One region of the Streptomyces sp. NPDC046303 genome, then DNA from elsewhere that is predicted to be linked to it. Evidence: riboswitches for the same ligand, from Rfam matches in the RefSeq annotation. Region 1 holds a riboswitch; each other region holds the start of a gene.

Region 1 (5,594 bases):
ATGTTCCCGTTCGTGTTCATCACGATCGCCTGCGGCGCCCTGTCGGGCTTCCACGCACTGGTCTCCTCGGGCACCACCCCGAAGATGATCCAGAAGGAGACCCAGGTCCGGATGATCGGCTACGGGGCGATGCTCACGGAGTCCTTCGTCGCCGTCATGGCCGTGATCACGGCCTGCATCCTGGAGCCCGGCCTCTACTTCGCCATCAACTCCCCCGGCGGCGTGATCGGCACCACGGTCGAGTCGGCCTCGCAGGCGGTCACGAACTTCGGCTTCGCCATCTCCCCCGAGGCCCTGGCCCAGGCCGCTAAGGACGTGGAGGAGACGAGCCTGCTCTCCCGCACGGGTGGCGCGCCGACCTTCGCCCTGGGAATGTCCGAGATCTTCGCCTCGGTGATCGGCGGAGGCTCGATGAAGGCCTTCTGGTACCACTTCGCGATCATGTTCGAGGCGCTGTTCATCCTCACCACGGTGGACGCGGGGACCCGGGTCGGCCGGTTCATGCTCCAGGACACCCTCGGCAACGTGCACAAGTCCTTCAAGGACGTCAGCTGGAAGCCGGGCGTGTGGCTCGCCAGCGCCGTCGTGGTCGGCGGCTGGGGCTACTTCCTGTGGGTCGGCGTGAAGGACCCGCTGGGCGGCATCAACCAGCTGTTCCCGCTGTTCGGCATCGCGAACCAGCTGCTGGCCGCAGTCGCCCTGGCGGTCTGCACCACACTGCTGGTGAAGTCGGGGCGGCTCAAGTGGGCCTGGGTGACGGCGGTTCCGCTGGCCTGGGACGCCACGGTGACGCTCACCGCCAGCTACCAGAAGATCTTCTCCGAGGACGTCCGGGTCGGCTTCTTCGCCCAGCGCGACAAGTACCAGGCCGGCATCGACGCGGACAAGGTGCTGCCGCCCGCCAAGAACATGGACGAGATGCACACGGTGGTCACCAACGCCACGGTGGACGGCGTCCTGTGCGCCCTCTTCGCAGTGCTGATCATCATCGTGCTGGCCGACGCGGCCCGCACCTGCTTCAAGGCGATCAGCAACCCGGAGTCGGCGAAGCTGGCCGAGGTCCCGTGGACGCAGTCGAAGATCATCGCTCCCGCGGGGCTGATCCCGACCGCCGAGGAGAAGGCCGAGCTCGCCGCGGCGGGCCTGGACTCGGGCGGCGGGCAGGTCAAGGAGCCGGTGGCCTGATGAGCCTGCGCAGCGCACTGGCGAGGGCGCGGTACTTCGTACGGGAGTTCTCGGGGGAGGCGGCCTACGACCGGTACGTCGCCCACGCCCGCGGCCACGACCCGGACGCGCAGGTCATGACCCGCCGCGCCTTCGAACGCGCCCGCACGGACGCCCGCGAGGCGGACCCGCGCGAGGGCTTCGGCTGCTGCTGAGCCCGTGACGGCCCGAAGGGTCCTACCGCCTGGCGGTAGGACCCTTCGGCTTGCTCAGCGCACCCAGTCCTTGAGGGGCTCGGTCTGGAGCGTGATGCCGACGGGGTCGGGAAGCTTGACTTCCTTGCCGAAGGGAACGGTGCGCACAGTCTCGTAGCCGACGCCATCCGGGTCGCTGTGGACGAGAACCTGGCACTTGAGCCGGTCAATGAGCAAGTACACGGGGATACCGGTCTGCGCATATGCCCGCGGCTTCTCGATCCGGTCGCGCCGCTCGGTATCGGAGTCCCACGAGGTCACCTCGACGGCCATCAGGATCGGGCTCGGATCCACCCAGTCGCCCTGCCCTACGAACGCGTCCTCGTGCGCCAGAACCCCGTCCGGAATAGCGCGGCCCTCCCGGTACTGCTCCGCCTTGATCCCCTGCCCTGCGTGCAGCCAGAGCTCCGGGTGGTGCTGCATGCAGATCCGCGTCAACCACTGGATGATCCGCCCGTGGTCCCCGTCTGGCATGGCCTTGCTCCTCAGCACCCCACCGATGAATTCCAGTCGCAGCCCCTCCTCCTCGCGGGCCGCTATGCGGGCCAGGGACTCGAACCGTTCGATCGTCATGTGGGGCCGGTCGGTCATCACGGTCATGCCTCACTCACCTTCATCGACGGTGCTGTCTCCGACGATAGCGCCGGGCACCGACACCCGTCCTGCACACTCGACCCCATGGACATCGTGATCAGGGAAGCACTGCCTGCGGAGTACGAGGCGCTCGGGGAGATCACCGCGCAGGCCTATCTCGGGGACGGGCTGCTCACCTTCGGCGAGGCGGACCCCTACCTCGCCCGGCTGCGGGACGTGGCCGGGCGGGCCGCGGACAGCGAGATACTCGTCGCCGCCCACAGCGACGGGCAGCTGCTCGGGGGTGTGGCCTTCGCCCCGCCGGGAAGTTCGTTCCGCGACATCGCGGGGTCCGACGAGGCCGAGTTCCGGATGCTGGCCGTCGCCCGGGAGGGCCGCGGGCAGGGGATCGGCGAGGCGCTCGTACGGGCCTGCATCGACCGCGCCCGCGCCCTGGAAGGCGTCCGGCGCCTCGTGCTGTCCACGTCCGACGACATGCCGACCGCCCACCGGCTCTACGAACGCCTCGGCTTCGTACGGACTCCCGCGCGGGACTGGGAGCCCTTCCCCGGCCTCACTCTGCGCACGTACGGTCTCGAACTGTAGCCGCGGCGACACAACATCTAGGGGGTCGCACACGAGGCGGCCCCCACATGTATGCTCATGCCTGCTGTCGCCGCAGGGGAATCCGGTGCGAATCCGGAACTGTCCCGCAACGGTATGAAAAGTCCGAGGACCTGCCGACGGTGCGCCCGGGTCGACCGAACCGGGTGCCGATACGTCCGGGCCTCGCGGTTGGGCCGGTGGACGCCATGCGGTGTACGCGTTCCTGCCACGCCCGCATGCGCCTCCCCGTGCCCGTCCGCCGAAGACCGGGCCGAGCGAGGGAGAGCTCCCGCCGTGACCATCGCGCCTTCCGCACCGCGCGCCGAGTCCGTTTCTGGCGACACCACCGAGGGCCCGGGGGCCACGCTGCTGCGTACCCTCACCGAACTGACGGCGGACCTCCCCGACACCGACCCCGGCCGGGTCGCCGCCGCCGCGCTGCGCGGCCGCAGCTCCGCCGCCGACGAGGCCGAACTGCGGGGGCTGGCCACCGAGGCCGCCGCCGGCCTGATCTCCGAGGACCCGGCGTACTCCAAGCTCGCCGCCCGGCTGCTGACGCTGGCCGTCCGCGACGAGGCCGCCGGCCAGGGCGCCACCTCCTTCTCCGCGTCCGTCGAGGTGGGTTACCGCGAAGGGCTCATCGCCGACCGCACGGCCGCGTTCGTCCGGGCCCACGCGGCCCGCCTGGACGCGCTGGTGGAGCACACCCTCGCCGAGGGCGCCGACGACCGCTTCGGCTTCTTCGGCCTGCGCACCCTGCACAGCCGCTACCTGCTGCGCCACCCGATCACCCGCCAGGTCATCGAGACCCCGCAGTACTTCATGCTGCGCGTGGCCTGCGGTCTCGCCGAGGACGAGAGCGTCCAGGCCGTCGAGGAAGTGGCCTCGCTCTACCGGCTGATGAGCCGCCTCGACTACCTGCCGTCCTCCCCCACGCTCTTCAACTCCGGCACCCGGCACCCGCAGATGTCCTCCTGCTACCTGCTGGACTCCCCGCTGGACGAGCTGGACTCGATCTACGACCGCTACCACCAGGTCGCCCGCCTGTCCAAGCACGCCGGCGGCATCGGCCTCTCGTACTCCCGCATCCGTGCGCGGGGTTCGCTGATCCGCGGCACCAACGGCCACTCCAACGGCATCGTGCCGTTCCTGAAGACCCTCGACGCCTCCGTGGCCGCCGTGAACCAGGGCGGCCGCCGCAAGGGCGCCGCCGCCGTCTACCTGGAGACCTGGCACGCGGACATCGAGGAGTTCCTGGAGCTGCGCGACAACACCGGTGAGGACCAGCGCCGCACGCACAACCTGAACCTCGCCCACTGGGTGCCGGACGAGTTCATGCGCCGCGTGAACGCCGACGCCGACTGGTCGCTGTTCTCCCCGGCCGACGTGCCCGAGCTCGTCGACCTGTGGGGCGACGCGTTCGACGCCGCCTACCGCAAGGCCGAGGAGGCGGGCCTCGCCCGCAAGACCATGCCCGCCCGCGACCTGTACGGCCGGATGATGCGCACCCTCGCGCAGACCGGCCAGGGCTGGATGACCTTCAAGGACGCCTCCAACCGCACGGCGAACCAGACCGCCGAGCCGGGCACCGTCGTCCACTCCTCCAACCTGTGCACCGAGATCATCGAGGTCACCAACGACGGCGAGACGGCCGTCTGCAACCTCGGCTCGGTCAACCTCGGCGCGTTCGTGGTCAACGGCGAGATCGACTGGGAGCGGATCGACGAGACCGTCCGCACCGCCGTGACCTTCCTCGACCGCGTGGTGGACATCAACTTCTACCCGACCGAGCAGGCCGGCCGCTCCAACGCCCGCTGGCGCCCGGTGGGCCTGGGCGCGATGGGTCTCCAGGACGTCTTCTTCAAGCTCAAGCTGCCCTTCGACTCCCCCGAGGCGAAGGCCCTGTCCACCAAGCTGTCCGAGCGCATCATGCTGGCCGCGTACGAGGCCTCCTGCGACCTCGCCGAGCGCAGCGGCCCGCTGCCGGCCTGGGAGCAGACCCGCACCGCCCGCGGCGTCCTGCACCCGGACCACTACGACGTGGAGCTGAACTGGCCGGAGCGGTGGGAGGCGCTGCGCGCCCGGGTCGCGACGACCGGCATGCGCAACTCGCTGCTGCTGGCCATCGCCCCGACGGCCACGATCGCCTCCATCGCCGGCGTGTACGAGTGCATCGAGCCGCAGGTCTCCAACCTCTTCAAGCGCGAGACGCTGAGCGGTGAGTTCCTCCAGGTCAACGCGTACCTGGTGGACGAGCTGAAGCAGCTGGGCGTGTGGGACGCGCAGACCCGCGAGGCGCTGCGCGAGTCCAGCGGCTCCGTGCAGGGCTTCGGCTGGATCCCGGCCGAGGTGCGCGAGCTGTACCGCACGGCGTGGGAGATCCCGCAGCGCGGTCTGATCGACATGGCGGCGGCCCGTACCCCGTTCCTCGACCAGTCGCAGTCGCTGAACCTGTTCCTGGAGACGCCCACCATCGGCAAGCTCAGCTCGATGTACGCGTACGCCTGGAAGCAGGGCCTGAAGACCACCTACTACCTGCGCTCGCGCCCGGCGACGAAGATCGCCCGCGCCGCGTCCGGCTCCGCCGTCCCGGCCGCCGTGACCCCGCTCCCGCAGGCCGTCGACGCCGACGCGCTGGCCTGCTCCCTTGAGAACCCCGAGTCCTGCGAGGCCTGCCAGTAATGAGCTCCACCGACACCAAGAACCTCCTGGACCCGGGCTTCGAGCTCACGCTGCGGCCCATGCGCTACCCGGACTTCTACGAGCGCTACCGGGATGCGATCAAGAACACGTGGACGGTCGAGGAGGTCGACCTCCACTCGGACGTCGCGGACCTGGCGAAGCTGACGCCGGCCGAGCAGCACATGATCGGCCGTCTGGTCGCGTTCTTCGCGACGGGCGACTCGATCGTCTCGAACAACCTGGTGCTGACGCTGTACAAGCACATCAACTCCCCGGAGGCGCGCCTGTACCTGTCGCGCCAGCTGTTCGAGGAGG
Region 2 (5,594 bases), on a different contig from region 1:
GGGACGTCCACGTCCGCGTGGTCGAGCCCGAGGGCGGTGCGCGGGTTCCCGACGTGGACCCGGGAGGTCAGGGTGACCCGGGTGCCGGGGTCGAGGCTGCCGTGGGTGACGGCGAGGAGGCGGCGTACGACGGTGTCCGGGGCGTGCTCGGCGTCGGGGAGCACGGGCCCGACCACGGCGTGCACGCCGGGGGCGTCGAGTCCGTACGTACCGGGGCGCAGGGAGCCGAGCGAGCGCGTGAGGACGACCCGGCCGGCGGCGGTGGAGTGCACGCTCAGGCGCGGGCTGCCGGGCAGCGGGCGCCCGGGCTCGGGCCGCAGGGCCGCGTCGGCGGCGTACCGCCCGGCCGCGACGGCGGCCACGCCGGCGCCCAGGAGGGTCGTGGTGACGGCCGCTGCCGTCGCTGTCGCGGTACGCACCGCTCCAGTGTCGGGGCGCGGGCTTCGCCGGGCCACCGGAGGAGATCGTTCCGGCAATCGCCGGCAGCGGGGTGATCTAGGTCTCTTTCGGTGTCCGGGACGGGCCGGCCGGCGGGCCGGAGATCCCCGGCGGAGGGGTTCGTTCACCCCGCTTTGACGTGCATTTATCTAGATACCTAGGTCAGAATCGGGACGAATGGACCGATCACACCCCGGGTGGAGACACCGACCAGCCCGCGGTAGTTCACCTTCCGTTCATCCAGGTTGCCTACGGTCGCCGAGCCACTGACGTCAAACAGAAGCCTGGGTAAATGGAGCACATAACGCTTCTCCTCGGGATCGTGATCATCACCGCTCTCGTGTTCGACTTCACGAACGGTTTCCACGACACAGCCAACGCGATGGCCACCACCATCTCGACCGGCGCCCTCAAGCCCAAGACGGCGGTGGCCATGTCCGCCGTGCTCAACCTCGTCGGCGCTTTCCTGTCCGTGGAGGTCGCCAAGACGATCTCCAAGGGCTTGGTCAACGAGGAAGGAATCCAGCCAGAGGTGATCTACGCCGCCCTGGTCGGCGCGATCCTGTGGAACCTCCTCACCTGGCTGGTCGGCCTGCCCTCCAGCTCCTCGCACGCCCTGATGGGCGGCCTGATCGGTGCCGCGGTCGCCTCGGCCGGCCTCGGCGCGGTCAACGGCGACACGCTCGTCACCAAGGTGCTGATCCCGGCGATCGCGGCCCCGCTCGTCGCCGGTCTGGCGGCCATGCTGGCCACGAAGGTCACGTACAAGTTCGGCAGCAAGGTCGGCGACAAGACCTCGGCCAAGGGCTACCGCGCCGGCCAGATCGCCTCGGCCGGACTGGTCTCCCTCGCGCACGGCACCAACGACGCGCAGAAGACGATGGGCATCATCACCCTGGCGCTGATCGCGGGCGGCGCGATCGCGCCGGACGCGAACCCGCCGGTGTGGGTCATCCTCTCCGCCGGTATCGCGATCGCGCTCGGCACCTACCTGGGCGGCTGGCGCATCATCCGCACCATGGGCAAGGGCCTGACCGACCTGCAGCCGCAGCAGGGCTTCGCCGCCCAGACCTCGGCCGCCACGGTCATCCTGGCCTCCTCGAACCTCGGCTTCTCGCTCTCCACCACCCACTCGTGCTCCGGCGCGGTCATGGGTGCGGGCCTGGGCCGCAAGGGCGGTGTGGTCCGCTGGTCCACCGCGACCCGCATGTTCGTCGCCTGGGGCCTCACCCTGCCGGCCGCCGCCCTGGTCTCCGCGGGCGCCGAGCTGGTCATGCGCACCGGTGACGTCGGCATCGCCGCCGTCACGGTCTTCCTGGTCGCCTCCTGCGCCGCCATCTGGCTCATCTCGCGCCGCCAGGTCGTGGACCACACCAACGTCAACGACGTGCCGGCGGCCGGCGCCGAGGAGCCCGGTGTCGTCACCACGGCGATCGCGGCCGTCACCGTCCCGCCGACCGCCGCCGCGGCCGGTACGACCGTCGCCGGTACGACCGCCGCGGTCACGGACGACGCCCTCAAGGCCACCATTTCGGCCTCGACCGCGACGCCTGCGGCTCCGGCCGCGGCGGTCTGACCCCGAGAACGACAGAGGAATCAGCGGTATGAAGATCGACTGGGAAGCCCTCGGCTCCGTGTTCGGAGTCAGCCTCTCCGCCACCGTCGCCCTCGTGGCCCTGTTCACCCTCGGCCTGGTGGGCCTGTCCAAGCACGAGGCCGCCACCGAGCAGGGCGGCGCGGCCACCCTGGCCCGCAGCGGCGCGTACGCCTGCTTCGCGCTCTGCGCGGCGGCCGTGGCGTACGGGATCTACCTGATCGTCGTCTGAGACGTCACATGTGAGACATCACGTGTGAAGGCTCCCCCCGGGTCCTCCCGGGGGGAGCTTTCGCGTACCCCGCCGCAGGTCAACGGCGAGTTGACGGGCCTTCGCGGTGCGTGGTGGACTGCCCGAGCCAATACGGCGGCATGGAGAGGAAGTCCGGTGCGAATCCGGCGCGGTCCCGCCACTGTCACCGGGGCACTCGGCCGAGTGCGTCCCGGGAGCCAGGAACTCTCGCCGCCGGACACGTCGAACCAGGGCGCGGACCCTGAGTGAGGACATACCTGCCACCATGCGTGCCGATCGCGTCTTCGCGTACGGCGTCACGGCGGGCCTGATCGGCGACCGGATCCTCGGGGATCCGCGCCGTGGGCACCCCGTGGCCGCCTTCGGACGAGCCGCCGCCGCCGTCGAACGTGCCCTGTGGCGCGACGACCGCGCCCGGGGCCTCCTGCACACCCTGGTCTGCGCCGGGGGCGCGGCCGCCGTCGGCGCGCTGGGCGCCCGCGCCGTGCGCTCCCGGCCCGCGGCCGCCCGTATCGCCCTGACCGCCGCCGCCACGTGGGCCGTCGTGGGCGGCACGTCGCTGGGCCGCGAGGCCCGCGCCATCGGCGGCGCGCTCGCCGCCGGGGACGCCGAGGTGGCCCGGGAGCGGCTGCCGCACCTGTGCGGACGCGACCCGCACGCCCTGGACGAGCAGCAGATGGCCCGCGCCGTCGTGGAGTCGGTCGCGGAGAACACCTCCGACGCGGTGGTCGGTGCCCTGGTGTGGGGCGCCGTCGCCGGGGTCCCCGGGCTGCTGGCCTTCCGCGCCGTGAACACCCTGGACGCGATGGTCGGCCACAAGTCCCCCCGCTACCTGCGCTACGGCTGGGCTTCCGCCCGGCTCGACGACCTGGCGGGCTGGCCGGGCGCCCGGCTGACCGCGCTGGCCGCGGTACTGGCCGGTCCCGACCGGCGGGGAGCCGTACGGGCCTGGCGCGCGGACGCCGCCGGGCACCCGAGCCCGAACGCCGGGCCCGTGGAGGCCTCCTTCGCGGGTGCGCTCGGCGTACGGCTGGGCGGCACCCTGGCGTACGGGGGGCGGGTCGAGCACCGGGCGGTGCTGAACGGCGCGGCGGGGCGGCCGGTGGCGGTCGCGGACATCCAGCGGGCGGTACGGCTGTCGCGGCAGGTGACCTGGCTGGCGCTCGGGGCGTGTGTGGCGGCCCGGACGCTGGTTTCGCGTACATCACGGAGGGGGCGCGCATGAGCGGCGCGAAGCGCGGCGGCGGACTGCTGGTCGCCGGAACCACATCGGACGCGGGCAAGAGCGTGGTCACGGCGGGCATCTGCCGCTGGCTGGCCCGCCAGGGCGTGAAGGTGGCGCCCTTCAAGGCGCAGAACATGTCGCTGAACTCGTTCGTGACGCTGGAGGGCGCCGAGATCGGCCGCGCCCAGGCCATGCAGGCCCAGGCGGCCGGCGTGGAGCCGACCGCGCTGATGAACCCGGTCCTGCTCAAGCCGGGCAGCGACCGCAGCAGCCAGGTGGTGCTGCTGGGCAAGCCGGTGGGCGAGATGAGCGCCCGCGGCTACCACGGGGGCAGGCAGGAGCAGTTGCTCGGCATCGTCACGGACTGCCTGGAGCAGCTGCGGGGCACGTATGACGCCGTGATCTGCGAGGGGGCGGGCAGTCCGGCCGAGATCAACCTGCGCCGGACCGACATCGTGAACATGGGCATCGCGCGGGCCGCGCGGTTCCCGGTGGTCGTGGTCGGGGACATCGACCGGGGCGGGGTCTTCGCGTCCTTCTTCGGTACGACGGCCCTGCTGTCGGCGGAGGACCAGTCGCTGATCGCCGGATACATGGTCAACAAGTTCCGCGGTGACGTCACGCTGCTGGAGCCGGGCATGGAGATGCTGCGCGGCCTGACCGGGCGGGCCACGTACGGGGTCCTGCCCTTCCGGCACGGGCTGGGCATCGACGAGGAGGACGGGCTCCGGGTCTCCCTGCGCGGAGCGGTACGGGAGTCGGTGGTGGCCCCGCCCGTGGGCGAGGACGTGCTGCGGGTCGCGGTGTGCGCGGTCCCGCTGATGTCGAACTTCACGGACGTCGACGCGCTCGCCGCGGAGCCGGGGGTGGTCGTGCGGTTCGTGGACCGGGCCGAGGAACTGGCCGACGCGGACCTCGTCGTCGTGCCGGGGACGCGCGGGACGGTCAAGGCGCTGGAGTGGCTGCGGGAACGCGGGCTCGCGGACGCGCTGCTGCGGCGGGCCGCCGAGGGGCGGCCCGTGCTGGGCGTCTGCGGCGGGTTCCAGGTGCTCGGCGAGCACATCGAGGACGAGGTCGAATCGCGGGCGGGCTCGGTGGACGGGCTCGGACTGCTGCCGGTGCGCGTCCGCTTCGCGCGGGAGAAGACCCTGGCGCGCCCGGTGGGTTCGGCGCTGGGCGAGGAGGTCTCGGGCTACGAGATCCACCACGGCGTGGCCGAAGTCCTGGGCGGGACGCCCTTCCTCGACGGGTGCCGGGTCGGGTCGGTGTGGGGAACGCACTGGCACGGCTCGCTGGAGTCCGACGGCTTCCGCCGGGCGTTCCTCCGCGAGGTGGCCTCGGCTGCGGGCCGCCGTTTCGTGCCCGCTCCGGACACGTCGTTCTCCGCGCTGCGGGAGGAACAGCTGGACCTGCTGGGCGACCTGATCGCCGAGCACGCGGACACGGACGCCCTGCTGCGGCTCATCGAAACCGGAGCCCCGGCGGGCCTCCCGTTCCTCCCGCCGGGCGCACCGTGACGGGCCGGTCCCTGCGGGCGGCTTCCCCCGCCCCGCCCCTTCCCGGAACCGGGGCTGAATTTGCCCTGCGGGCAAACCAGCCGCATCTGGCGGGCGGCAGCCGAAATCCAGCCCCTCCGGCGTTTGAGGAGCGGGGTCTGGGGCGGAGCCCCCGTCACGGGAGCAGCCCGCGCAGCGGAACCCGCACCGGCACCGCGCAGCCCACCGCACCACACCAAGGAGTGAGCAACGCATGAGCACGCCCTATCCGTTCACCGCAGTGGTCGGTCAGACCGACCTGCGGCTGGCGCTCCTGCTGAACGCCGTGAGCCCGGCGGTCGGCGGTGTGCTCGTGCGCGGCGAGAAGGGCACCGCCAAGTCCACCGCCGTGCGCGCGCTGTCGGCGCTGCTGCCGCAGGTGGACGTGGTCCCCGGATGCCGGTTCTCGTGCGCGCCGGCCGCGCCGGACCCGGCCTGCCCGGACGGCCCGCACGAGCCCGGCCCGGGCGCGGCCCGGCCCGCCCGCATGGTGGAGCTGCCCGTCGGGGCCTCCGAGGACCGCCTCGTCGGGGCCCTCGACATCGAACG
Region 3 (5,594 bases), on a different contig from region 1:
GTCGGGTCCTTTGAAGGCCACCACGGGATAGCCGAGCTCGCGCAGCCGGTCCACGTCACGGCGCACGGTGCGCGGGCTGACGTCAAGCCGCTCGGCCAGCAGCGCCCCCGGCCAGTCCCGGCGCGCCTGGAGGAGCGAGAGCAGCGACAGCAGTCGCGCTGAGGTCTTCTGCATGACTCCATGCTGCCCCGGGAAGCGGTCACATTCTGTCCGCTTCTCCTGCGAGGCTCGGGACCGCGCCGGACCGCACGGCGCACCACCGGGCGCTGGGCCGCGCGACGCTCGCCCGGCAGCTGCTGCTCGACCGCGCCGGGGTGCCGGTCCTCGACGCCGGTCCTCGACGCCGGTCCTCGACGCCGGTCCTCGACGCCGGTCCTCGACGCAGTCGCGCCCCTCGGCGGACTGAGGCGCAGGAACCGCAGGAGCCGTTCGCCGGGCTCTGGTCGCGGCTGCGGGCGTTCGACCCGGCGGAGCGCTCGGACCGGCTCGTCCGGCGGGGCGTGGCGCGGACCCGTCTGATGTGCCGCACCGTCCACCTCGTCACGTGCCGCGAGGTCGCGGCGACCGACCTCGAGGAACTCGCCGCCGCGGGCCGGGCGGTGATGGCCGACGGCGAGCCGCGCTCGATGACCGGACTCGCGCGGGCCCTCGCCGGGCCCTGGGGGAGATGCTGATCGGCGCCCCTCGGAGGGCGCAGCTGCCGCCGCGGGCGTGGCGGACGCCGGGCCGGCGTGCGCAGGGTGCTGCTCTCCTCCTGGCCGGGTGGCGAGATCGACCCGCCCTCCGACGACGGCTCCGATCCGGTCGGCCAGGCGCTCGCACGGCGCTGCCTGGCGGCCTACGGCCCGGCCGCCACGGCCGACCTGCGCGCCTGGTGCGGCCTCGCCGGACTGCCGGCCGCCGTCGCCGCGCTCCGCGAGGCGCTCGTCTCCTTCCGCGGCGAGCGGGGACGGGAGCTGCTGGCCCTCCCCGACGCACCGCGCCCCGACGCCCGCGTCGTCCTGGTCGACGGCCGGGCCGCCGCGACCTGGAGACGTGAGACGGCACGGTGAGCGTGAGCCCGCTGCGCCGCTTCTCCCGGGCCGACCGCGGCGCCGTCGCGGAGCAGTGGAGGCCGCCGGCCGCCCGGTTGTCGTCCGACCGCGCACGAGGCGCGCACGTGGCGTGCACGTGGCGCGCACGTGGAGGGCGCCGCCGGGCCGGATCCGAAGTCGCGGCCCGGCGGCGCCGGTCAGTGGGCCCGCAGCCCCGGGTCAGCGGCCCCGCAGGCCCCGGTCCACGGCCGTCATCAGCTCGCCGTCGGCGGTGTCCGCGTCCAGAGACCAGAACATCGCGCCGCCGAGGCCGTGTGCGCGGATGTAGCCGGTCTTGGTGCGCAGCACCTGCGGGTCGTCGTACGTCCACAGGGTGCTGCCGTCGAAGAGCCAGGCGTGCCCGCCGCGCCGGTCCCGGTGGACCTGGTACGTCCCGGAACCGGCCAGCTCCTTCAGCGCCTTGTAGTCCTCGTACCCGGCCGACCAGGTGGCCGGCGCCGGCCCGGCGGCCGGCTGCCCCATGCCGTCCCCGCCGCCGCTGACGCCCGTCCACCCCTGCCCGTAGAACGGCATGCCCATCACCAGCTTGTGCGCGGGCGCGCCGCGCCGCCGCCAGGCGTCGACCGTGCCGTGCACGCTGAAGTCGCCCCGGGCGTAGAGCGCGGACTGCTGGGCCGTCGTGGACTCGCCGGAGACGTGGAAGTCGTATCCCTGGAGGGTCACGAAATCGAGGTCGCGCATGATCCGGCGGACGTCGAAGCCCGCGTCGATCTTGGCGGGTGCGGTCGGGACGAAGGCCGTCAGCTCGTACGGCGACTTCCGCTTCACGCTGCGCTCGTGGGCGTCGAGCTGCCTGCGGAACTCCCTGACCAGCTCGGTGAAGTTCCGCTTGTCCTCGGGCCGGAACCTCGTGTCCGTGTCACCGGCGGAGCCGGGCCACTCCCAGTCGAGGTCGATCCCGTCGAACACCCCGGCGGCCGCGCCCGCGCCGCCGCGGGTGCCGTCCCGCGGCAGGTTGCCCTTGATGTAGAGGTCGATGCACGACTCGACGAACGCCTTGCGGGAGGCGGGCGTGAGCGCGGCGTCCGAGAAGTGCGTGGACCAGCTCCAACCGCCCAGCGAGATCAGCACCTTGAGGCCGGGGTGCTTGGCCTTCAGCTCGCGCAGCTGGTTGAAGTTGCCGGCGAGCGGCTGGTCCCAGGTGTCGGCGACCCCGTCCACCGAGTTCTCGGCGTCGAGCGGGCGGACGTAGTCGGCCCAGGCGTCGGCCTCGCCGGGCACGTTCCCGGTGAAGCACCTGCCTTCGGCACTGACGTTGCCGAAGGCGTAGTTGATGTGGGTGAGCCTGCCGGCGGAGCCGTTCTTCTCCAGGTCCTGGACTTGGAAGTCCCGTCCGTAGACGCCCCATTGGGTGAAGTAGCCGACCTTCTTGTACGAGCGGTGGTGACCGCCCGCTGCTCCGTCCTGCACGGCGACGCCGGCGGCGGGCGCGAAGGCGGTCAGCAGGGAGAGGGAGCAGGCGGCGACGGCCAGCCGGCCGAGCATGCTGCGGCGCATGGGCTTCCTTTGCGGATGCGGGAGCGGGGCGTGAGCGCGTGCGCGGTGCATGCCGGAAACTATTGGTCTGGACCAGAGTGGTCAAGAGGGCGGCGGGAACTCACCTGCCACGGCGGCGTTCCGGGGCGGCGCGGAGGCCGTCCCCGGGCGCCGCGGTGAACGGACTGGGCGCCGCGGTGGTGTCGCCGGCGTCCCGGGGGGTTACGGCAGGCTCCACTGGCCGACGTCGTCGGCCAGGCCGCCGTTCAGGGCGAACTGGACGGCCGCCGGGGCGGCGTCCTTCGGGAGCCGGAAGGTGACGAAGCCCTCGGCCGAACCGCCGGGGCGCAGGGTGACGGTGTCCGGGAAGGAGGCTCCGGCCGCCGTCGGGCTGTTCAGCCCCGCGAACCGTTTCCCGGCCGTGTCGAGCAGGTGCGCGGCCGGTGCGGGGGAGTCCTTGTACACGGCGGTCCCGGTGTTCTCCAACCGGAAGCGCACGGCCAGCAGCCGGGTCGACGTATCGGCGGCCGGGCCTTCCGGATCGGCCGGGCTCGCCGGGTCCACCACCTGGACCAGGGTGACGTCGAGCCGCTGGCCGGGCTCGTTGCCGGCCAGGGAGACGGTCTCGTCCGACCCGGCGGGGGCCGCGCCCAGCAGCGCCGGGCCGAGGAGTGCGAGCGCCAGCGCCAGCGCGGCCGGTGCGCCGCGCGGGGCGCGCCGACGGCGCGGGCGGCGCCGGGGCGCGGGGGCATCCGCTGATCCACCCATCACCCTGTCCACGATCCTCCCCGGCCGGGGGTCCCGCCACCCAGGAAGATCGACTCTGGCAGACTGGCCGCGTAACCCAGGCGGTGCAGGACAGGAAACCGGTGCGATTCCGGTGCGGTCCCGCCACTGTGACCGGCCCTCCCCACGGGGAAGGCCGGGAGTCAGACACTGACGCACCGCCTCTGCTCGGTCCTTCACGTCGACCAGGGGACGCGGATCCCCCGGAGAGGCTCTGCCATGTCGCACCGTCGCGCCCGCGCCTTCCTGCGCGCGATCACCCCCCTCGCGTTCCTGATACCCCTGGCCGCCTGCGCCGGCTCCCCCGCCGAACGGCAGGCCAAGGCCGCGGGTTCGTCCGCCGAGGCGCCCGGGTTCCCGTACACCGTCACCAACTGCGGTGTGACCAGCACCTACCAGGCCCCGCCGCAGCGCGCCGTGACCATGAACCAGCACGCCACCGAGGTGCTGCTCGCCCTCGGCCTGGAGGACCGGATCGCCGGTTCCGCCTACCTCGACGACGCCGTGCTGCCCGCCTACCGGCCCGCCTACGACAAGATCAAGGTGCTGGCCAAGGAGTACCCCTCCAAGGAGGTCCTGCTCGGAGCCAACCCCGATTTCGTCTACGGGGGCTACTCCAGCGCCTTCGACAAGGCGCAGGGCCGCGACCGTGAGGGGCTGGCCAAGACCGGCATCAACTCCCGGCTCAACGTGGAGAACTGCGCCGGAGGCCCGGTCGGCGTCGAGCAGCTCAGGACCGAGATCACCGAAGTGGCGCGGACCTTCGGCGTGCCCGAGCGCGGCGCGAAGCTCATCGAGGACGAGCAGCGCCGCATCGACACCGTGACCGCCCGGGTGAAGGACAAGCCCCGGCCGTCCGTCTTCGTCTACGACTCCGGCGAGGCCTCCGCCTTCACCGCCGGGGGCGACGGCATCGGCCACCAGATCGTCTCGCTCTCCGGCGGGACGAACGTCTTCGCCGACCTCAAGGACACCTTCGGCGACGTGTCGTGGGAGAAGGTCATCGAACGCAAGCCCGAGGTCGTCCTCATCTACGACTACGGCAGCACCACCGTCGAAGCCAAGAAGCAGCGCCTGTTGAACGACCCGGCCCTCGCCCAGGTTCCCGCCATCAAGAACCAGCGGTTCGTCGTGCTTCCGCTCTCCTCGGCCGTCCTCGGGGTGCGCGTCGCCGACGCCGTCGAGTCCCTGGGCCGCCAGTTGCACCCCGACGCCGCGTGAGCCGGCGCCGGACCCCGGCCGTCCTCGTCCTCCTCGTCGCCGCGCTGGCGGCGTCCGCCGTCGCCGGCCTGGCCCTGGGGCCGGTACGGATCGCGCCCGGCCAGGTCCTCGACGTCGTGCTCGGCGGCCTGACGGGCGAGGGGCGCACCGGGGCGTTCGCCTCCATCGTGTGGGACGTCCGGATGCCGAGGGTGCTCCTCGGGGCCGTCGTCGGCGCCGGGCTCGCCGTGACGGGCACCGTGCTCCAGGCCCTCGTACGCAACCAGCTCGCCGACCCGTTCCTGCTCGGGGCCTCCTCCGGCGCTTCGGCAGGGGCCGTCCTCGTGATCGTCTTCGGCGCGGGGACCGGTGTCGCGGGGGCGGCGGGCCTGGCCGGTTTCGCGGGCCGGCTGGGCGTGCCGTCCGCCGCGTTCGCCGGGTCGCTGATCGCGCTCCTCGCCGTCTACGCCATGGCCCGGCGCGGTGGAGCCATGACCACCGGCCGGCTGATCCTCGCCGGGGTGGCCGTCCAGTACGTCCTGTCCGCGCTCACCAGCCTCGTCCTGGTGCTCGCCGCCCGCCCCGACCAGGTCAACTCCGTCCTCTTCTGGACGCTCGGCGGGCTCGGCGGGGCCCGCTGGGAAGAACTGGCCCTGCCTGCCGCCGCCCTGCTCGTGGGTACCGGCCTGCTCATCGCCCTGGCCCGGCCGCTCGACCTGCTGCTCGCGGGTGAGGAGGGCGCGCACACGCTGGGCCTGGACACCGGGCGCTTCCGGGCCGTCGTCTTCGTGCTCACCTCCCTCGTCATCGGCGTGCTCGTGGCCTACAGCGGGGCGATCGGGTTCGTCGGGCTGATGATTCCGCACGCCGCCCGGATGGTCGTCGGCGCCGCGCACCGGGCGCTGCTGCCGGTGGCCGCGCTGGGCGGGGCGGTGTTCCTGCTCCTGGCCGACCTGGTCGCCCGTACGGCCGCGGCGCCCGAGGAGATCCCGGTCGGCGTGGTCACCGCCCTCGTCGGCGGGCCGTTCTTCCTGTGGA
Region 4 (5,594 bases), on a different contig from region 1:
CAGCACGAGAGTGACGGCGACCAGGCCGGTCAGCAGTACGCCGGACCAGGTCAGGAACCGCCAGGACAGCGAGGACTCCGGGACCAGCACCCGCAGCGCGCCGTCGTAGCCCCGCCCGGCGAGGCCCGACTGGAGCCGCGCCGCGCGGTCGAAGGCCCGTACGAACGAGGTCGCGGCGAGCCCCGCCACCGAACGCCACGCCGCGGCCCGGCCGGTGGTGCCCAGGCGGGCCGCCTGGGCCTGGCGGATCCGGGCCAGCGAGTCGAGCAGCAGGAACCCGATCCGGTACATGACCAGGGCCACGTCCACCACCGGGGCCGGGACCCCCGCCCGCACCAGCCGCGGCAGCACGTCCGAGACCGGGGTGGTGAAGGCGAACAGCAGCACGCCGAGCGAGGCCGCCGAGGTGCGCAGCAGCAGCTCGGCGGCCTGCCGGGGGCCGTCCGGGGCCAGCGAGACGAACCCGGCCGGCCCCCCGACGGCGACCAGCAGGGGCAGCGCCCCGGTGAAGCAGAAGCCGAGCGGGATCCGGAACGCCCGCCACAGCTGCCGCCCGGCCACCCCCGCGGGCCCCAGGAGCACGCACAGGGTGGCCGCTCCGACCAGCGGACCGCCGGGCCAGGGCGGCAGGCACACCGCGGTGACCGTCAGGCCGATCCCCAGCAGCGCCTTCTCCAGCGGATGGCGGTGGCGCCAGCGGCTGCTGTGCGCCGCCGCGTCGATCGGCAGCACCGCCTAGCGCTCCGCGCCGGCTGCCGGGCCCGTGTCCGGGGTCGCGTCCGGGCCCGCGTCCGGGGTCGTGGCGGTGTCCGTACCGGTCGCCGTCATGCCCGCGGCAGCCATGCGCCGGCCTCGGCGGACGCCGAAGTAGTACGCGAGCACGCCCGCGCCCAGCGCCGCCTGGAGGGAGAACAGCGCCGACTCGATCTCCCCGGAGGGGGGCTCGTACAGCGGCGTGAACCACGGCTCGTAGTCGGGTTTGAGCTCGGTGATGGCCGCCTCGGCCTGGCCGTCGGCGCCGGCGAACGGCTCCTCCTTGTCGTCCCCCAGCCCCAGCGCGAGCGGGAGCACGGCCAGCGCCGCCACCAGGAGCAGCAGCAGGGAGTTGATCTTCGCGTTCCTGGTCATCAGACCGTCGCCCCCCGCTGCTTCTCGGATCCGGTGAGCTTGGCGACGCCGAGCCGGACCAGGTCCGACTTGCTGGACTGCATCAGCAGGCGCATCACGAGCACGGTCAGCAGCCCCTCGCTCACCGCGAGCGGGATCTGGGTGAGCGCGAAGATCTCCGCGAACTTCACCAGCGCGCCGGTGAACCCGGTCGCCGCGTCGGGGAAGGCCAGCGCCAGCTGGACGGAGGTCACGCAGTAGGTGACCAGGTCGGCGAAGAACGCTCCGAAGAACACCGCCACCATCAGCGGCAGGTCGAACGTGCGCAGCAGTCGGTAGACGGCGTAGCCCGCCCAGGGCCCGGCGATCGCCATCGAGAAGACGTTGGCGCCGAGGGTGGTGAGCCCGCCGTGCGCCAGCAGCAGCGCCTGGAAGAGCAGGGTGATCGTGCCGAGCACCGCCATGATCGGCGGCCTGAAGAGGATGGCCCCGAGCCCGGTACCGGTGGGGTGGGAGCAACTGCCGGTCACCGAAGGGACCTTCAGCGCCGACAGGACGAACGTGAACGCCCCGGACGCGCCGAGCAGGAGCGTGCTCTCGGGATTGGCCTTCACCTCGCGGGTGAGGGCCCGGACGCCGTGGACGACGAAGGGAGCGGACGCGGCGCCCCAGGCGACCGCGTGCAACGGGGGTAGAAAACCCTCGGCTATATGCATGAGTGGGGAGACCTCTCCAGCACCTCGTGGATGGACAACGCGCCCCGGCCGGTCTCCTGGCTCACGGGTGCTGATGCCCGGGCTCCGCCTTCCCGGGGCCGCGAGGTATCCCGCGCGGGCCCAGTGGCTTCCCGCAGGATGGAGCCGGACTTCCCGATCACAGTGGCGAGGGCCGCACCGGTTTCCCACCGGTTTCCCGAACACCAAGGCCCGCTGACCCTAGTCGGACGTGGGGACCGGTAACAACCCGCCTCGAACGGGCCACGAGGTGGCCGGATTCCGTATGCCGGTCACGGGGCGCGGCCACTGCGGCACCATCCGTACCAAGGGCCCCCGCCGACACGGGAGTTCGCCGTCGCGGTGACGGCCGGATACGGCCTTTTCCGCCGCGCCGCGCCGTTCCGTACGCGCGACCGGGACGGGCCCCCGTACGGGCGCGGCCCGGTGGCGGCCCCGGCCGGCCCCGCACAGGCTGGGACCGTGGCTGCCGACTACGACTACTCAGACCTGACCGCCGTCTACGTGAACTGCACGCTCAAGCGCTCGCCCGAGACCAGCAACACCGACGGGCTGATCGACAAGAGCCGCGCGGTCATGGCAGCGGCGGGAGCCCGGACCTCGCTCATCCGCGCCGTCGACCACGACATCGCCACGGGCGTCTGGCCGGACATGACCGAGCACGGCTGGGAGAGCGACCAGTGGCCGGTCCTCTACAGCCAGATCATGGACGCCGACATCCTCGTCCTCTGCGGCCCGATCTGGCTCGGCGACAACAGCTCCGTGATGAAGCAGGTCATCGAGCGGCTCTACGCCTGCTCCTCCCTCCTGAACGAGAGCGGCCAGTACGCCTACTACGGGCGCGTCGGCGGGGCGCTGATCACCGGCAACGAGGACGGCGTCAAACACTGCGCCATGAACGTCCTCTACAGCCTCCAGCACCTCGGGTACGCGATCCCGCCGCAGGCCGACGCCGGCTGGATCGGCGAGGCCGGGCCGGGCCCCTCCTACCTCGACCCGGGCTCGGGCGGTCCGGAGAACGACTTCACCAACCGCAACACCGCCTTCATGTCGTGGAACCTGATGCACCTGGCCGCCCTGCTCAAGCGTTCGGGCGGCATCCCGGCCCACGGGAACCAGCGCTCGCTGTGGGACGCGGGCTGCCGCTTCGACTTCCCGAACCCCGAGCACCGGTAGGCGCCGCACCGGCTCAGTGCGCGATGTCCACGACGAACCGCTCCGGTGAGTGCAGGGCGTAGGCGCGGTAGTACGGCAGGGTGTCGAAGGCGGCGCCGAAGGTCACGTACCCCTCGTAGTCGCCGGTCAGGGCGAGTCCCTTGAGCTTGCCCAGGTAGATCTTCTGGAGCCTGGGCCCCTGGTAGACGCTCTGCCCCGCGTCGTCGTGCGCGGCGGCGGGGTTGAGGCGGATCTCCAGGAAGTACTTCCCGGCCAGCGGTACGGGCTTGCCGGACCCGTCGTGGAACAGCTGCGGGACGGGAGTGACGGTGACCGTGGGGACGTACCCCTGCGTGTCGATGACGATCCGGTCGTACGTGGCGTGCCCGCCCCAGCGGGCGTTGACGACGAGCGGGGTCTGCGTCTGGGTGGTGGCGCCGGCGGTGGCAGCGGCGGCGGCGGTGGTGGCCGAGGCAGGCGCGGCGAACGAGAGGCAGGCGACGAGCAGAGCGCCGGATGCCAGGGCCGTGAACTGCCGGAGACGTGCGTGGATCATGACGTCCCCTCGATTCTCGAGAGACGGGGACTTGTGACACAGCCTAGGACGCCGCCGTGGACCTCGCAGTTCCACTTCCTGTTCGGCTTTTCCGCCGGTGCGCAACCTCCTTTGATGGCAGGGTGGTTGAGTGGAGTACCGGCCCCGTTCGACAGGAGAGAACCGGATGCGTCGTCCCCGTCTTCCCCGCCGTGCGGCGGTCGCCCTGGTCCTGCTCCTGGCAGCCACCGCCTGCGGCGGCGACGCGGACCGCGAGGTCTCCCAGGAGGGCAAGGGCGGCTACCCGTGGAAGGCCACGGACGAGATCTGCAACGTGCTGCCCTACGGCGAGCTCGCCGACCCGCTGGGCGCGCGGGAGGAGGCCGCGGACCGGGTCAAGCGGTCCGGCGGGGGCGCCCCGGGCGTCCAGTGCGTCCAGCCGCTCGTCGAAACCGGCCCGGCGAAGTACGGGAACGTCAAGGTCGAGCTGGACCTCGCCTACGGCCAGAGCGTCGACTTCGCGAAGGACGTCTTCGCCAGGGCCCGCGAGAACACCCGCACGGACAACCCCGACCTCGGCCTCGCCGAGGTCAAGGGCGTCGGCAGGGAGGCCTACCAGTTCGGCTTCAACGCGCCGGACGACCGGCGCCAGGTGCGGGAGCTGCGCCTCCGGGACAGCAACCTGATGATCGACATCACCGTCACGGCCGAGGCGCGCTCGCTGCCCACCCCCGAGAGCCTCAAGGCGTTCGACGCGTCCGTGGCGGACTTCGCGAAGGGCTGCCTCAAGGCCCTGCGGGCCTAGGCCGGGCGTCGGGGGCCGTGTGGCGTCAGCACTCGATGACGTTGACCGCGAGGCCGCCGCGGGCGGTCTCCTTGTACTTGACCTTCATGTCCGCGCCGGTCTCCTTCATGGTCTTGATGACCTTGTCGAGGGAGACCTTGTGGCTGCCGTCGCCGCGCATGGCCATCTTCGCCGCGGTGACCGCCTTGACCGCCGCCATGCCGTTGCGCTCGATGCACGGGATCTGGACCAGGCCGCCGACCGGGTCGCAGGTCAGCCCCAGGTTGTGCTCCATGCCGATCTCGGCCGCGTTCTCGACCTGCTCCGGGGTGCCGCCCAGGACCTCGGCGAGGGCGCCGGCCGCCATCGAGCAGGCCGAGCCGACCTCGCCCTGGCAGCCGACCTCGGCGCCGGAGATCGAGGCGTTCTCCTTGAACAGCATGCCGATCGCGCCGGCGGCGAGGAGGAAGCGGACCACGCCGTCCTCGTCCGCGCCGGGCACGAAGTTCGTGTAGTAGTGCAGGACCGCCGGCAGCACCCCGGCCGCGCCGTTGGTCGGGGCGGTCACGACCCGGCCGCCCGCCGCGTTCTCCTCGTTGACCGCCATCGCGTAGATGGTCGTCCACTCGCTGCGGTGCATCATCGGGTCGCCCTCGGTGCGCAGCTGGCGCGCCGTGGAGGCGGCCCGGCGCTTGACCCGCAGCCCGCCCGGGAGGATGCCCTCGCGGGACATGCCGCGCGCGACGCAGGACTGCATGACGCGCCAGATCTCGAGCAGGCCCTCGCGGATCTCGTCCTCGGTGCGCCAGGCCTTCTCGTTCTCCAGCATCAGGGAGGAGATCGACAGGCCGGTCTCGTTCGCCAGGCGCAGCATCTCGTCGCCGGAGCGGAAGGGGTACTTCAGCACCGTGTCGTCGAGCTTGATCCGGTCCTCGCCGACCGCGTCCTCATCCACGACGAAACCGCCGCCGACCGAGTAGTACGTCTTCTCCAGCAGCGGGGTGCCGGAGGCGTCGTACGCGAAGAGGGTCATGCCGTTCGCGTGGTACGGCAGCGAGCGGCGGCGGTGCAGGATCAGCTGGTTCGGCTCGTCGAAGGCGATCTCGTGGCCATCGCCTATCTCCGCGCCCAGCAGCCGCAGCCGGCCGCTCTTGCGGATGCGCTCCACCTCGTCGTCCGCGGTCTCCACGTTCACCGTGCGCGGGGAGTGGCCCTCCAGGCCCAGCAGCACCGCCTTGGGGGTGCCGTGGCCGTGGCCGGTCGCGCCGAGGGAGCCGAA

Evidence for each region. Region 1 has a riboswitch for cobalamin ahead of ACZ6I1_RS25435 (ribonucleoside-diphosphate reductase subunit alpha). Riboswitches for the same ligand answer to the same signal wherever they lie in the genome.
Region 2: another riboswitch for cobalamin. It lies ahead of ACZ6I1_RS20910 (cobalamin biosynthesis protein); the one in region 1 lies ahead of ACZ6I1_RS25435 (ribonucleoside-diphosphate reductase subunit alpha).
Region 3: another riboswitch for cobalamin. It lies ahead of ACZ6I1_RS00350 (ABC transporter substrate-binding protein); the one in region 1 lies ahead of ACZ6I1_RS25435 (ribonucleoside-diphosphate reductase subunit alpha).
Region 4: another riboswitch for cobalamin. It lies ahead of ACZ6I1_RS04220 (energy-coupling factor ABC transporter permease); the one in region 1 lies ahead of ACZ6I1_RS25435 (ribonucleoside-diphosphate reductase subunit alpha).

Annotation. Positions count from the first base shown of each region.
Region 1 covers NZ_JBVJFA010000026.1:94,542-100,135, reverse strand. Annotated here, with positions in the region: gene ACZ6I1_RS25455 (carbon starvation CstA family protein) at 1-1,185, shown strand, start outside; gene ACZ6I1_RS25450 (CstA-like transporter-associated (seleno)protein) at 1,185-1,379, shown strand; gene ACZ6I1_RS25445 (Uma2 family endonuclease) at 1,434-2,018, opposite strand; gene ACZ6I1_RS25440 (GNAT family N-acetyltransferase) at 2,097-2,597, shown strand; adenosylcobalamin-variant (AdoCbl-variant) riboswitch at 2,662-2,738, shown strand; gene ACZ6I1_RS25435 (ribonucleoside-diphosphate reductase subunit alpha) at 2,892-5,279, shown strand; gene ACZ6I1_RS25430 (ribonucleotide-diphosphate reductase subunit beta) at 5,279-5,594, shown strand, end outside.
Region 2 covers NZ_JBVJFA010000019.1:35,882-41,475, forward strand. Annotated here, with positions in the region: gene ACZ6I1_RS20895 (alpha/beta hydrolase) at 1-419, opposite strand, end outside; gene ACZ6I1_RS20900 (inorganic phosphate transporter) at 731-2,014, shown strand; gene ACZ6I1_RS20905 (hypothetical protein) at 2,043-2,264, shown strand; cobalamin riboswitch at 2,363-2,513, shown strand; gene ACZ6I1_RS20910 (cobalamin biosynthesis protein) at 2,551-3,510, shown strand; gene ACZ6I1_RS20915 (cobyric acid synthase) at 3,507-5,027, shown strand; gene ACZ6I1_RS20920 (putative cobaltochelatase) at 5,260-5,594, shown strand, end outside.
Region 3 covers NZ_JBVJFA010000001.1:68,939-74,532, forward strand. Annotated here, with positions in the region: gene ACZ6I1_RS00330 (helix-turn-helix transcriptional regulator) at 1-174, opposite strand, end outside; partial or broken gene ACZ6I1_RS00335 (DNA glycosylase AlkZ-like family protein) at 207-1,156, shown strand; gene ACZ6I1_RS00340 (glycoside hydrolase family 18 protein) at 1,254-2,591, opposite strand; gene ACZ6I1_RS00345 (DUF4352 domain-containing protein) at 2,793-3,338, opposite strand; cobalamin riboswitch at 3,391-3,529, shown strand; gene ACZ6I1_RS00350 (ABC transporter substrate-binding protein) at 3,576-4,577, shown strand; gene ACZ6I1_RS00355 (FecCD family ABC transporter permease) at 4,574-5,594, shown strand, end outside.
Region 4 covers NZ_JBVJFA010000003.1:153,019-158,612, reverse strand. Annotated here, with positions in the region: gene cbiQ (cobalt ECF transporter T component CbiQ) at 1-732, opposite strand, end outside; gene ACZ6I1_RS04225 (energy-coupling factor ABC transporter substrate-binding protein) at 736-1,128, opposite strand; gene ACZ6I1_RS04220 (energy-coupling factor ABC transporter permease) at 1,128-1,823, opposite strand; cobalamin riboswitch at 1,853-2,046, opposite strand; gene ACZ6I1_RS04215 (flavodoxin family protein) at 2,304-3,017, shown strand; gene ACZ6I1_RS04210 (AMIN-like domain-containing (lipo)protein) at 3,031-3,549, opposite strand; gene ACZ6I1_RS04205 (hypothetical protein) at 3,719-4,336, shown strand; gene ACZ6I1_RS04200 (L-serine ammonia-lyase) at 4,362-5,594, opposite strand, start outside.